4 regions of the Clostridium nitrophenolicum genome follow, and region 4 is predicted to be linked to each of the others. Evidence: riboswitches for the same ligand, from Rfam matches in the RefSeq annotation. Region 4 holds a riboswitch; each other region holds the start of a gene.

Region 1 (3,863 bases), 1.6 Mb from region 4:
TTTAATGATTAAATTAAAAAGAAAGCGAGATTTATCCTCTCACTTTCTCTCTATTGTATACTTAACTTTTGATATTTGAATGCGTAGCATGACAATACATACTAACTTACTACATAAAATCTAACACCTGTTTTTTTATTGCTACAAATTTATCTGAAGTTATCATGTCTTTAGTTCTATTTCTAGGCAGATCTACTTCTATCTCACCTTTTATACATGCAGGTTTGTCAGATAATATATAAATTCTATTTGAAAGGTATATAGCTTCTTCTATATCGTGAGTTATAAATAGTATAGTGCTTCTTAAGTCTTTTATTACATTCAAAAGCCAATTTTGCATTTTTCCTCTTGTTATGGCATCTAATGCACCAAAAGGCTCATCTAAAAGCATTATGTTACTAGAAGTCATATAAGTTCTTAAGAATGCTGCCCTTTGTTTCATTCCGCCAGATAATTGAAAAGGATATTTAAACTCATACCCTTTTAATCCATAGGGCTCAAAGTAATCTATAACCTGCTTTCTTCCTTCCGATTTACTTTTTCCCTTTATATAAAGAGGTAATGCTACATTATCTATTACTTTTTTCCAAGGAAGAAGTAAATCCTTCTGGTGCATATAGCTAATTTCTCCTTCAACTTTTACTTCTCCTTTATCTGGCTTCAGTACTCCTGATATTATATTTAATATTGTGCTCTTGCCACTTCCACTTGGCCCAAGAAGACTTACAAATTCACCTTCTCTTATCTCTAAGCTTATATTATTGAGTATTTTGTCTGTGTCAAAGGATCTTGATACATTTTTTAATACAAGCTTCTTATCATTTTTTGCTATATCCAAAACAACCTATCTCCTTTAAAATTACTTAGATGGAAGGAATTCATTTGTAAATGCGTCCTCTGCCTTCATATCTTTAGTTATAAGCTTCTTATCAAGAAGGAATTTTGTGTAGTTGTTCCAAACAGATGCCTTCATTTCTCCCCATCTTGGAGCATCTTCCTTGTATTTGTTTTTAAGGTACTTTTGGCTTTCTACAGCAAGGTTTTTGTCTATCTCTGGAGCATTTTTAACCAAAATATCTGCAGCTTCTTCTGGTTTATCCATAGTAAATTCATATCCCTTAGTGGTAGCCTTCATAAACTTCTTAACCAATTCTGGTTTATTCTTTAAAGTACTTTCATTTGCAATAAGTATAGGTGTATAGTAGTCTAAATCAGGATTTAATTTTCTTAACTCTATGTAATCTAAAGGTATGTTTTTAAGTTTTGCTTCTATTCCAGTCCATCCTTCATATATCCATGCAAAATCTACATTGCTTTTAGTTGCTGCAAAGAAATCTTGACTTCCCATGTCAACTATCTTAAGCTTATTAAAATCAGCACCTTCCTTTTGCATTATTGCCTGCAATATCGCTTTCTCAGAAGGTGAACCCCATCCTCCATAAGTCTTTCCTTCAAAGTCCTTTACAGTTTTTATGTTTTTGCTCTTTGGAGCTGCAAAACCTGAAGTATTATGCTGAATTATAGCAGCTATGGCCTTAATAGGAAGTGGATTCTCTGAAGTCCTAGCATAAGTTAAATCCTCCTGATAACTTACACCAAAATCACCTTTACCAGCAGCTATTAGGTTTCCTACTGTTCCTTCTGAAGGTTGAATAATCTCTACATCTAAACCTTCTTCTTTATAGTAACCTTTATCCTTTGCTACATATAAGCCTGTATGATTAGTATTAGGTGTCCAATCCAGTATCACCTTAACCTTTGTTAATTCTTTCTTTTCTGTTGTATTACTTTGAGGTGCCTTATTTGTTGAGCCACATCCTGCAAAAATAGTAGTTGCTACTATAACTGAAGTTAAAATGGTTAAAATTTTTTTTCTTTTCATAAATACACTGTCCGGTAAATACCCGACAACCTCCCTTCGAAATAATAAAAACCCTTTTCATAAATGCGAAAAGGGCTAAAATAGCAACAAATTAAAATTAAACTATTTTCCCTACGCTGGCATTACCCAATTCAGGTTATAAGGGTCGAAGCTTAAAACTTCCTCTCAGACAATATTATTGCCTCCCCTAATTTATTTTATTGAAATATCTAACACATAAAGTATATCACTTCGTGCATAAATATGTCAAACCGTATACATAATAACAACTTTAGATTTGTAAGTCCTTTAAGCATGATTTTTATATTTATATATAAAAACCTTTAATATTAATTTAACGTTGACTTAAATCTTACTTAAAATTATACATGTAAAATTAAATTGTAGTTATTTATTCTATCCATGATATAGGATTTACTTAGAGTACACTATCTATTTGATGCATTAGTTTGAAGTTTATTACGCTCTATCTGTTATTTTTTAGTATATTTTTTCATCTAATGTAAGATAACTATATATTAGAATTGTAAAATGGTTTATCTTTTATAATTATCAAAGAAAGGTGTATATTTTATGATAATATTTAATAAACAAAAATTTGTCATTACTTTTGGTATTTCAGCTATATTATTTTATACATCCTTTACAGCAAATGCAGCATATATCTCTACTTATAAATTTAATAGACTAATAGATATTTATACCAGCATAAGCAATTATTTAAAACTAGAACAAACACCGGATCAAATATCAAGAAACTCCGAAAAGATTATTCTTAAAAATATAGAAAAAAGTATAATAAACAAAAAATAACACTGCTATAGTTATAAGTGTCTGAGCTAGAAAATTGACTTTTCTGTTCTTAAACTTATAATTACAGCGGTGTTACTATCCTCTTTCTTTAACTTTTCTTTGCCATGGCATAAAAATATATTGAAGCATATACATAAATCCAAATAAAGTCATGCTTAATACTATTATTATAATTATAGCTGCAAATATTTTATCAAGAGCATAAGCATTTTTAGCTCTTACCATAAAGATACCAAGACCTTTGTCTCCTCCAAGCCACTCACCAATTACCGCCCCCATTATGCTGTATGTTGCCGCTATTCTAAGTCCCGAGAAAAAAGATCCTAAAGATCCTGGAAACTTAACAAAAATAAATTTTTGTATTCTAGAAGCTCCCATTATATCCATAAGACTCAACATATCGTTGTCTGCCGCTTCTAATCCATCAACTAAACTTATAACAATAGGGAAAAAACACACCATTACAACAACAATAACCTTTGGAAGCATGCCAAAACCAAACCATATTATAAATATTGGTGCCAGAGCTATTGTTGGTATAGTCTGAGAAATTACAAGTATAGGATAAATACAGCTTTTTACTATTTTTACACTGTCCATAATTATAGATAATATTATTGCAAAAATTACTGAAAGTAAAAAACCTAAAAGAGCTTCATATAAGGTAGCATAAATGTGAGGCTTTAAATCTGGCATAATTCTAAAAAGAGTATTTATTATGTCCTTAGGAGATGGAAGAATATACTTAGGTATTCCTCCTTTATCCACAACTAATTGCCATAATAAAATTAATATTAACTGAAAAATAACAGATATTATCCCATTAATTGACTTACTATAATTCTTCACTAATTACACATCCTAATCAATTAGATATATATTTTTGTAAAAATCATTGCTTTGATAACAATATTTAAAATACTACAAATTATAAGTTGCCTGTCTACAAATACATAAAACCCTTCTCCCAACCTGGAAAAGGGTCGAACGTAATAATCTCTACTGATTGTCATTATATCATTTTATAGATAATTATGTCAAAGCTAACTTAAGACCTTAAACTCTATATATCCTTTCCAACTAAGGTACTAAAATTATCTTCCATCTGTTTTTCCATTTCCTCAAAGGTCAGTTTTTTCATCTCACCTAGTGTTTTCATAATCCTTAA
Region 2 (3,863 bases), 2.3 Mb from region 4:
AGATATTTTGGATATTTCTGGTGGTTTTTGTGGATATGTTATACCAGGTTGTAGTGAGCAGGGATATTTTGCACAACTTTCAGAGTCTGCTAAGAAAGTTATCTCAATTCCTGTAATTCTAACTGGCGGAATAACGGAAGCAAAAGCTGCTGAACAGCTGTTAGCTGATCGGAAGGCAGATCTTATTGGTGTAGGAAGAGCTATTTTTAAAGATTCTACTTGGGCACAGAGAGCTGTAAAAAGTCTTCTTACAATATAATTTAACACACAAAAAGAAAATTGATCATAAATGGTTTATTAGAAAAAGTCATCTAACTAAAAAAGTGTTTAGTTAGATGACTTTTGCAGCTTTAGTAGGAGGAGAAATCCATTTATTTTCAATATGCTTCTCTTCCACTCAAATCAAATAAATATGCGGCACGAATAATAATTTAAACATATGCAAAATCTATTTAATGGGTATTATGTAAAAAGGAGCTGATATTTTGCCTAATAACATTCAACTCATATTTAATAATCCCTATGTTTTTTATCCTCTAATCATTTGGGCTGTGGTCTGGAAAGGATTAGCTCTATGGAGAGCTGCCAGACTTAAACAATTAGGATGGTATATAGCATTAATTATCATTAACACCTTTTGTATATTAGAGATAATCTATCTCATTGCTACAAATAAAAAATATAAGGAATCCAAGGGCTGTATATTCTAACTTTTATAGCCTCTGTTTGATATAGCCTCTGTTTGAGTAAAATATATCTTTTGTGCTCGGCTGCCAATCATCTTTTGTTTTTCTTGTGAGAAAGGATAACAGTATTTTCTCAACTATGACTTCTGTGGCCGGCGGGGCACTGCATTGCCTATTCTCGTCTTATTATACCCCCTCAATTTCTTTAGCTACAATTTCATCTTTAAAGCTAAAGCGGCTGGTTCCCCAAACTCCGATAAGTATCATGATAGAACCAATTATATGATAATATTTAAACTCTTCATGTAATATAATAACTCCTGCAGCAATAGACACTATTGTTGAAAGATTTGCAAATACAGCTGATTTAGAAGCTTCAATTTTAGAGAGAGTAAAGTTTACTAAGAAAAATGCAATAACTGAAGACAAAATTCCTAAATAAAAGATAGATATAATAAAATCCTTACTCTTAAGTGGTAAAAGGTAATTGCTAAAAGTACCGTATATCATGTGTTCACCTATTGAAACTATATTAAAGAATAATGCCGCTAAACCCATCATAAAATAGGTTATTTCCATAGGTGTAAAACTTGAGGAAAGCTTTCTTGACAGTATGTTGAATACTGCAGCGGCCATTACTGTAATTATAAGAAGCACAATACCAATTATGCCGGTACTTCCTGAATTTGTACTATTCATAAAGGCAATATAAGCGACACCTGATACCGACAGAATTATAAAAAATAATTGAAGGCTAGAAAACTTTTCTTTAAGAAAATATGAAGCCAATATTGTAACGATTATAGGAATAAGCGCTATCATAATCCCTGCAAAAGATGATGATGAATACTTAATTCCATAGGTTTCAAAAATAAAATAAATTACAGGCTCCATAAGTGCTAAGAAAAATAAATTTTTTACAGGCTTATTTTTATAGTTTACTTTGATAACTTTAAAAGTTACAAGTAAAGTCATTATTACAAAAGCAGTTAAAAATCTAAAGGAAAGCAGCGAAAAAGGAGACGCTACATTTAAAGCTCTTTTAGAGAATAAAAAGCTTAAACCAAATATAATAGATGTAGTAGTAGCAGATAAATAAGGAAGCATATTTTTGTTATAACTCATAAAGATCCTCCATTTTGTAATACTTAGTTAAATTAAAGATTTAAGCATTTTGTACTTCAAATAATATAATACAATTATATCATAGCTTAATGCAATAAAAATTCATTAAATATACAAAAAATGTAATATTGTTAATTATAATTGATGGTTACAATTGTATATAGCTATTGATTTATAATATGGTTTATGATAAATTAAACTTAGAAATCGATAACAATTTAATATTATATCAAGGGGAGCCTATAAAGATAGGCTGAGAGTGGAATGTTATTCCTTACCCTCATAACCTGATTTGGGTAATGCCAACGTAGGGAGATACGGGATAGCTGTATTTTATCACAAATTCTCCGAATTTGTGATTTTTTATTTTAGTAATATTCGCAATTTTAGGTGTTAAGTATCCTAATAGATTAGGTTATGAGGGAAGCATATATTTATTTGCTTTCCTTTTTATTTTGACAAAAAGGAGGGAGTTAAATGATTATAAACGGTGAAGTAATGAATATAAAAGAAGGTACTACAGTTTCAGAATTACTTAAGGTTCTAAATCTAGATTGTCAGAAGATCGTAGTAGAAGTGGATTTAGAAATATTGAATAAAGATGAATTCACTTCAAGAAAGCTAACCAGTGAATCTAAAGTTGAAATAATCCGTTTTGTCGGAGGTGGCTAAAGTGATTAATATTTTTGTAAATGAGAAAAAGTATAAGATAGAGAATAACACTACTGTTTTTGAGCTCAAGGAAAGTATCAAAAAAGATGCAGATGTAATTGTATATAATGGATTTATCATAAAAGTAGATTATAAGCTAAAAGAAAATGATAAAGTTGTCTTTATAAAGAAAGGTGAGATTCCTAAGGCAGAAGATATGGAAGCGATGCTTATGTCAAGACATACACCCTTTGTCCATGAAAAAATAAAACAAGCTTCCGTAGGAATTGCGGGACTAGGTGGCCTTGGTTCAAATATAGCTGTGTCACTTGCAAGAATAGGAATTGGCAGACTACTTTTAATAGACTTTGATGTAGTAGAGCCAAGTAATTTAAACAGGCAGCAGTATTTTATAAAACATTTGGGTATGAAAAAAACAGACGCATTAGAGCAAATAATAAGTGATTGCAATCCCTTCGTTAAAATTGAAAAAAAGGAGATCTTTATTGAGGAGAACAATATAATTGAAACTTTTAAAGACGTAGACATAATAGTGGAGGCTTTTGACAATCCAGTTTCCAAAGCTCTGCTCGTAAATACAGTGTTAAGTAAAATGAAAAACAAGAAAATAGTTGCAGCTTCCGGCATGGCAGGGTACTTTTCCAGCAATTCAATTGTTACTAAAAAGATAAAAGAGAACTTTTATCTAGTTGGTGATGGAGAAAATGAAGCTAAACCAGGCTGTGGACTTATGGCGCCTAGAGTAGCCATAGCTGCAAATCATCAGGCAAATACAGTGTTAAGAATCATATTAGGAGAAGAATAAATGGAGGTTTTATCATGGATAAATTAATAATTGGTGGCACAGAATTAAATAGCAGATTATTTGTAGGTACAGGTAAGTACTCATCTAATGAAATGATAGGTAAGGTTTTAGAAAGTTCACAATCACAGGTTATTACTGTTGCATTAAGAAGAGTGGACTTAAACTCAAAGGATGAAAATATATTAAATTTTATAAACAAGGATTGTATACTACTTCCTAATACTTCAGGAGCAAGAAATGCAGAAGAGGCTATTAGAGTTGCTAGATTGGGAAAGGCTGCTGGCTGTGGCAATTGGGTTAAGATAGAGGTTATTTCTGATAACAAATATCTTCTTCCAGACAATCTTCAAACAATAAAAGCTACAGAAGTTTTAGCCAAGGAAGGATTTGTAGTTCTTCCATATATGAATCCAGATTTAATGGATGCTAAGAGACTAGTCGATGCTGGTGCAGCAGCAGTAATGCCTTTAGGTTCACCTATAGGAACAAATAGGGGCATAAGAACAAAAGAGATGGTTAGAATTTTAATCGATGAAATAAAATTACCTATAGTTGTAGATGCTGGGATAGGAAGA
Region 3 (3,863 bases), 1.5 Mb from region 4:
TTTCATTCATTTTTGATACATAGCCTTCATATAGTTTATAATGCTGTTGAAGCTGTTTTAATGTTATACCCTGTACAGATGAAAAATCATATTCTTTTGGTGTTAATTTAAACACTTGCATTTCTCCCTGTAATATTAATTCATAATAATTATATTCAGCTGCATGAAAAAAGGTACCTAGCTTATGTAATTAATTTCCTCCTTATGATATACTAATTATTAACAATTTGCTGAGTTTGGGGAGGGTCTTATATGAGGACATATAAAAAACTTTTGAGTACATTGCTATGTTTTGTGTTATCCTTATCTCTAATATCTTGTAAACTTAATTCAAGTAAATCTTCGAATTTGTCTCCTAAAGCAGAAGAAACAGTATCAAGCTTTTTTAACTCTCTTAAAGCTGGTGATTTTGATAAGGCAGCTAATTATTTAGATAAGAGTAATAAGGAATATAATACTGATTTAAAATTTAAAAACTCCCTTGAAGAAAAGTTAGTTAAAACTGCTGTTTCAAAAGTAAGTTATAAAATATTATCTTCACAAGCTAATTCCAATAATGCAGTTGTTGAAGTGGAAATTACTTCACCTGACCTTCTAAATATTTATAACGATGTAATGTCAAATATAATAACGCCTATAATACCTGAATATAGTAGTGCTAATGAAAGTGAAAAGCAAAAAATTAAGAGTAAAGCTGTAAAGGCCGCAGTAGAGTATGTAACTAAAACTTTAAATAGTGAAGGTTGTCCTAAAACTACTAATACAGCTAAGCTAACCTTATATGAACAAAATAGCAAATGGATCATAAAACCAAATGAAGATTTCATATATGCCTTAACAGGAAAGATGCCTCAACTACTCAGAAAGTAATTGAGGCATCTATATTTTAGTCCTCTTCCCTTAATATGTTTACATTTTTGCCTTCCATAACTCTATTCATATTTCTTACGGAGCACATCTTTCCACACATAGTACAGCTATCACTATGTTCTGGCGTGGATTCTCTTCTATACCTTCTTGCTTTTTCTGGATCTATAGAAAGTTCAAACATTGATTCCCAATCTAACTTCTGTCTTGCTTTTGCCATAGCTAAATCCCATTCTTCAGCACCTTTAACTCCTTTTGCTATATCTGCAGCATGGGCAGCTATTTTACTCGCAATAATACCTTCTTTCATATCTTCTAGATTAGGAAGTCTTAAGTGTTCTGCTGGAGTAACATAGCATAGGAAATCTGCACCATTTGCTGCTGCAATAGCCCCTCCTATAGCACTTGTTATATGGTCATACCCTGGGGCAATATCTGTAACTAAAGGTCCTAAAACATAGAATGGAGCTCCATGACATAGCTTCTTCTCTAAAATCATATTGGAGGCTATTTCATTTAAGGCCATGTGTCCAGGTCCTTCTATCATAACCTGTACATTTTTCTCCCAGGCTCTTTTTGTTAACTCACCTAAAATCATAAGTTCTTTAATTTGGCTGGCATCTGTAGCATCTGCAAGGCAGCCTGGCCTACAAGCATCTCCAAGACTTATAGTTACATCATATTCTACACATATATCTAGAACCTTATCGAAATATTCATAGAATGGATTTTCTTTGTTATTAAGTTCCATCCATGCATATAAAAGTGATCCTCCTCTAGAAACTATATTCATAACTCTTTTATTCCTTTTAAAAACCTGAGCAGTTTCTCTGTTTATACCAGCATGAATAGTCATGAAGTCAACTCCATCTTTAGCATGCTTTTCAATTACTCTTAAAAATTCTTCTGAAGTTATATCACTTAGTTCTTTATCATAAAAGCCTACTGCATCATACATTGGAACTGTGCCTAGCATTGCTGGACTTATTTCTACTACCTTTCTTCTGAACTCTTCAGTTTTCCCAAAGGAACTTAAATCCATTATAGCTTCTGCTTTCATTTCTATAGCTTTTTGTACCTTCTCAACTTCTGCATCTACATTACAGCAGTCCTTTGAAATTCCCAAATTAACATTTATTTTTGTTCTTAAACCTTGTCCTACTCCTTCAGGACTTAATGCTTTGTGATTCTTATTCGCAGGTATGACAACTTTTCCTTCAGCTATAAGCTCTCTTAATTGACCAACATCCATATGTTCCTTTTCTGCAACTACTTTCATCTCATTTGTAATGATGCCTTTTTTAGCAGCATCCATCTGTGTTGTATAGTTCATAATCTTCGGTCTCCTTTTTATATAATTTTAGTAGTTCATAAATATCCCCATATGTAATGCTGGCTTTTTAACTTAAATATATTTCTAATAAAAAAAATGAAAGCTTACCAAAAGATAAGCTTTCATGTAAAATCCAAAGAATATACTAATTTACACTATTGCTTCCCTCCGGTAGTGTTAACTACATCAGGTTCCAAGGTTTAGGCAAACGCCCTCTCAGCCAAACGGCACACCTAGCAAATACAAAGGCTCTATTTATTTCTACATAAAAATTATACTTCAATATATTACCTTTGTAAAGGATTAGAATATATTTGTTTAAACTACACTTTTTACTACTAAATTTATACTCTCTACTAAGTCGATTTCATAAGGTTCTATATCATTTCTTGTTTCAGCGTCATATATAACTCTTATTACAGGCCTGTCAGGAAAATTTTCATTCTGCCTTACTACATATCCTTCAACATTATTTGATAACTTAACACAGCAGCCTAGAGGATAAACTGAAAAGGATTTTCTAAATATCTTGACTATTTCTTCATCAAAAATTGTACCACTTCCTGCTAATATTAACTCATAGGCATCATTTGGACTGAAAGTTTTTTTATAATCCCCGCTATTTGCTATAGTATCATACACATCACTTATAGTAATTATACGAGCATATTTTGATATACTCTTGCCTTCTAAACCATAAGGATATCCTTTACCATCCATTCTCTCGTGATGTTGTAGAACTGCTCTAACTACTGTCCCAGGAATTCTGATATTCTTTCTCAGAATATTAGCTCCTATATAAGGGTGTTCCTTAAATTCATTTAACTCTTCTTTTGTTAAGTTTCCTTTTTTTTCTAACAAACTCTTTGGCAGCTGAGCTTTGCCTATATCATGCATAACAGCAGCTAGTCCTAACTCTTTTACTGAATTGGAGTCCATTCTCATAGCATGTCCTATAAAAGTTGCCATAACACAAACATCTATACTATGCACGTAGGTCTGGTTGCTATTTGTTTGGATGTCATATAAGCTTTTATTTATATCTGCACTTGTACCTATATAATCTATAAGTTCATCAACAATTTTCTGATAATCTGACATTATCTTTTTATCAGAAACGACAGTTATATTCTTCATCATCCTTGACATACATTCCATAGTTGTCTGCTTTAATCTGCTGACATTTTCATCTTCTACTTCAACATCCTCTAACCTTTTATCTTCTACATATACATAAAATATTCCCAGTTCTCTCATTTTATTAATGTAATTATTATTTAACACCGTACCTGCTCTTAATAAAACTCTTCCATCATTAGTGAATATATTTTTACCTAATACTTCATTTCCTTCTAATCTATTTATAATCTCCAGCTTCATATTTCACCTCGAAAGTTAAATTTGCTAACAAATATTGTTTCTGTAAATAATTATATAATATTTTATATGAGAATAATAATAGATAATATGACACTATACCCAAATATATGCTAAATATGTCTCTACTTTTACCTGTAATGCTATAATTATATATTTAATTATACTGCAAATATAATTATAAGTGCACTATTTTTTATAAAAAATGAACCGCCTTTGAAAGGCAGCTCATTTTCTAATTTTTTATTCCTGTTTATCCGATGACTACCCGCTCTAATACTCCCAT
Region 4 (3,863 bases):
ACAGATGCACTTAGACCATCCGCAAAACCTTCTCCAGAGGCTATATAGGTTTCAGTAAAATTTAATTCATTGTTAAACTTATGTATAACATTAGAGTTTCTCTCATATGCGTCAGTTCCGTCTATTCTTACGGCATTAGGAAGTTGATTAACTACAGTATCACTAATCAAGTCTTTCCCAGCAACTACATGAGTTTTCACTGATTTATTCTCATCAAAATAACTTTTAATATTGTCAGAGATCACATCACTTGGTGGAACTAAAACAATAGGTGCTTCTTTTTTCGCTGCTATTGAAGATATTGATAATGCATCTTTAAAGTCTTCTCCTGTTGTAACAAATACTTCTGAAGGTACAGGAAGTTTTTTAGCAACCTTTATTGAAGTTTCATATCTATCTTGTCCACTGATACGAGTAGTGGAAATTCTCATACCAGTCAGTGTTCTTTCTACTTCATTTGGTATTACACCAGTTCCTCCAATTATGAATACTTGCTTTACACCACGTTTCTTTAAAAGATCTATAGTATTATTGTCTAAGTAAGATTGGTTGTTGCTATTTACAGGAAGCAAGATAATTGGAGCATCATAGTGCTTTGCTAGTGGAGCAGCACTAAGAGAATCTGGGTAATTACCACCAGATACTAAAACTGCATAGTTAAAATCACCTATTATATTTCTATAAATTAATTTTCTACAAGTTTCATATCTATCTTGTCCACCTTGATGAGTATAATATACTGTGCTATCTGCGGCATGAGCACTAGTTAGGGTAAAAATGAAAATAATACTGAATACTAGTGCTATAGTTAAATTAATAAACTTAAATTTTTTCATCCCAAATATCCTCCCTTTTATTGTGTTAACTAAATTGTACCATATAATTAAGTATGTGGTAAATAGCAAGTTCGAGCAAGCCCTCTAAGCGAAAATGGGACATTTGAATATACTACATGGCAGGAATAACAGATAAAAGTCTAATGTTATAAAAAAGTCTTAATAAAAGACCCATTGAGGAAAATTTATCCTGAATGGGTCCTTTTCAAATATTGTGTAAATTTATTTTTTATATTTAATTTTGAGGTATATTTCTAGTTAACATTGTAGATAGCTGCTTTACTGGAAGTAAGGCTATTATTACCATACATATAGCTCCTTCAACTCCTATAAATATACCATTTACAACTAGTGAGTATAAAACTGGAGACATACCTTTAGGGGCAAAACTACCGAAGAATACTACTCCAGATATAAAGTGACATAAGAATCGTGTAAACAAGGCTATAAATGTCCCTAAAAGCTTATTATTTTTGAAATGGCCTGCAAGTCCTAATGCCATAAATGGTAAAGGGTAATCAAATAAAACTTGTACAGGGTGAAGTATATATGGATCCAAAATTAATGTTATTATTCCATATAAAAAACCCGTGAGGAATCCTACTTCAGAACCATAGAATATAGCCATTAAGATAATAGGAATCATACTTCCTAGAGTAACACTACCACCTTGAGGTAAGTGATATATTCTAAAAATCTTAAGTACGGTAGCTAACGCTAAAGCAATGCCTATTTGTGCAATTAAATGGGTAGTAAATTTTACTTTTTTTACTTTGGCTATAAATACAATGATAAGAATCAATCCAAGAAGTGCAAAAATAGATGTTGGATGTGATATAATTTCTAGAAAATTTTTATATAAAGACATAAAAAATACCTCCTTTGTACCATTGAGGTACCTGTATAACAAGAAATCCTATTCTTGTGGAATACGATTAGTATTTTAGAGAACATCGCTTTCCTACGCTGGCATTATCCAGATCAGGTACAAGGGTTAATAAAAAAGTTTATTTCTCAGCCGTTAAGGCACCCCTAGCACTAAATGTTTAATTATTTACTGATTATATTATAGTATATAACACAGAAGGTTTCAACAATCCTCTAGTTAAAGCTTGTGTCAATTTCTAGTGGACAATTTCATTTTCCAAATGAAAATAAAAAAAGAAATTTACAATGAAAAATAAGATATAAAACATAAAATTATGGGGAATTATAAATATACTAACTATAATTATAAAACTTTTAAGTTGATATAAATATATGTTATAGATACAGTGTACTATGGCTTTCTTCATATAGGAGGCATTATTATGAACAAGAAAAGTAAAAAAAGATCCCTAATTTCTATATTTATGATATTGGTTTTAAGTATATCTTCATTGATAATCCCAATTAATGCTAAATCAGAACAGATTATAAGAATAAGTGGTGTCGACAGATATGCTACTGCAGCACAAGTTGCTGTAGCAAATTGGCCAACTAGTGATACGGTGGTATTGGTATCTGGTGAAGGTTATGCAGATGCAGTAAGTGCAGTGGTTTTAGCAAAGAAATTAAATGTGCCAATACTTTTAACTCAATCCAATTCTCTAAACAATGATACTAAAAATGCACTAAGTTCTTTAAAAACAAAAAATATATATATTGTAGGAGGTAACGCATCAGTCTCCGAATCCGTAAGAAGAGGATTAAGATCTCAATATAGATTGACAGAACTTAAAGGTAACAGCAGGTATGAAACTAATGCAGCAGTTGCTAGAGAATTACTATCTCTTGGAGTAAGTTCAAGTGATGTTTTATTAGTTGGAGGAGAAGGTTTTTGTGATGCTCTATCAGTAGCTCCTATAGCAGCTTCTAAAGGGCAGATACTATTATTAGGGAGTAACAATATTGATGATATAAAACCTATTATAGATTTTGTCAAAACTAATAATTCTGCCGTAACAATTATTGGAACTAAAAATATTATAAGTGATAACATACTGAGTATTCTTGGAAAAGCTAAAAGAATTGATGGAGGACAAAATAGATTTAATACTAATCAAAAAATTTTAGAGGTAACTAACAGTTACAAATAAGTTATAAGAAGTCATAAAATATTAACAATAATTATAACTTAGAAAATTGTTGACAGCCTCCCATGTTCGTAAAGAGCATGGAGTGATGTATGAAATACATCCAAAATCCTTTGAATTGCTGGAAACCCCTAAAGCTAACTAAACTACAACGTAAGGATGAAATAAGCCTAAGCGTGATAGTTACGAAAGTGGAAAAAATTAGTTAGATAGCATAAGGTTAAATCCTAAGTGCAAATAAACCGAAAGGTTTTAATAATGGGCAATCAGCAGGTAAGCCTCGAAAAGAGGAAACTTCAACGACTATCCTGTGATGGGAGTACATTACAAGCTATTGGTAGTGGAAGTGGAGGACACCGATTAGGTGGTGATATAGTCTACGCTCATATGAAAGTATGAGAAGTTCATAAGTTTTACAAGACTTTGAGAACTGCTTAGTAGTAGCGATACTAGGTGAATGAGCATAAAACTTGTAACAAGTTATAAATATATAAAGATAATCTATAAGTGATAATGTAATCTTTTTAAAACTTACCTCATTATTATAATACCTAATAATTGGGAGATAATAATACTAGAAAGTGAGGTGAGAATATGATTAAAGCAATAAAAATAAGATTAAAGCCAACTAATGAACAGGAAATATTAATGTTTAAATCTGTAGGTTGTGCAAGGTTTGCATACAACTGGGGTTTAGCAAAATGGGAAGAAATGAATAAGCAAGGGATTAGACCTTCAAAAGTAAAAATAAGAACTGAATTTAATAATATAATTAAAAAAGATAGTAATTATGTATGGTTAAAGGAAGTATCTGCACAGGTTATGCAGCAAGTTTTTGAGGATTTAAATGATGCTTATAACAATTTCTTTAAGGGAATATCTAAGCATCCTAAATTTAGAAGTAAGAAAAAATCTAAAAAATCCTTTTATGTTAGATATGATGCTATTAAAT

What was found. A riboswitch is a leader RNA that binds a small molecule or an ion and turns the genes downstream of it on or off. The one in region 4 is predicted to bind thiamine pyrophosphate.
Region 1: it holds a riboswitch for thiamine pyrophosphate, as region 4 does, so the genes downstream of both, ACZ5N4_RS08570 (ABC transporter substrate-binding protein) here and thiT (energy-coupled thiamine transporter ThiT) in region 4, are expected to answer to the same signal.
Region 2: it holds a riboswitch for thiamine pyrophosphate, as region 4 does, so the genes downstream of both, thiS (sulfur carrier protein ThiS) here and thiT (energy-coupled thiamine transporter ThiT) in region 4, are expected to answer to the same signal.
Region 3: it holds a riboswitch for thiamine pyrophosphate, as region 4 does, so the genes downstream of both, thiC (phosphomethylpyrimidine synthase ThiC) here and thiT (energy-coupled thiamine transporter ThiT) in region 4, are expected to answer to the same signal.

The regions. Positions count from the first base shown of each region.
Region 1 covers NZ_AP042469.1:1,830,826-1,834,688, reverse strand. Annotated here, with positions in the region: gene ACZ5N4_RS08575 (ABC transporter ATP-binding protein) at 110-838, opposite strand; gene ACZ5N4_RS08570 (ABC transporter substrate-binding protein) at 860-1,882, opposite strand; TPP riboswitch at 1,974-2,081, opposite strand; gene ACZ5N4_RS08565 (hypothetical protein) at 2,456-2,695, shown strand; gene ACZ5N4_RS08560 (ABC transporter permease) at 2,771-3,544, opposite strand; gene ACZ5N4_RS08555 (TatD family hydrolase) at 3,759-3,863, opposite strand, start outside.
Region 2 covers NZ_AP042469.1:2,547,546-2,551,408, forward strand. Annotated here, with positions in the region: gene ACZ5N4_RS11945 (NADH:flavin oxidoreductase) at 1-259, shown strand, start outside; gene ACZ5N4_RS11950 (DUF5652 family protein) at 486-710, shown strand; gene ACZ5N4_RS11955 (DMT family transporter) at 873-1,811, opposite strand; TPP riboswitch at 2,034-2,141, shown strand; gene thiS (sulfur carrier protein ThiS) at 2,289-2,483, shown strand; gene thiF (sulfur carrier protein ThiS adenylyltransferase ThiF) at 2,488-3,288, shown strand; gene ACZ5N4_RS11970 (thiazole synthase) at 3,303-3,863, shown strand, end outside.
Region 3 covers NZ_AP042469.1:4,516,820-4,520,682, forward strand. Annotated here, with positions in the region: gene ACZ5N4_RS21425 (superoxide dismutase) at 1-115, opposite strand, end outside; gene ACZ5N4_RS21430 (hypothetical protein) at 253-870, shown strand; gene thiC (phosphomethylpyrimidine synthase ThiC) at 887-2,200, opposite strand; TPP riboswitch at 2,347-2,445, opposite strand; gene ACZ5N4_RS21440 (HD-GYP domain-containing protein) at 2,519-3,580, opposite strand.
Region 4 covers NZ_AP042469.1:233,176-237,038, forward strand. Annotated here, with positions in the region: gene ACZ5N4_RS01110 (cell wall-binding repeat-containing protein) at 1-836, opposite strand, end outside; gene thiT (energy-coupled thiamine transporter ThiT) at 1,072-1,704, opposite strand; TPP riboswitch at 1,778-1,880, opposite strand; gene ACZ5N4_RS01120 (cell wall-binding repeat-containing protein) at 2,147-2,914, shown strand; gene ACZ5N4_RS01125 (RNA-guided endonuclease InsQ/TnpB family protein) at 3,506-3,863, shown strand, end outside.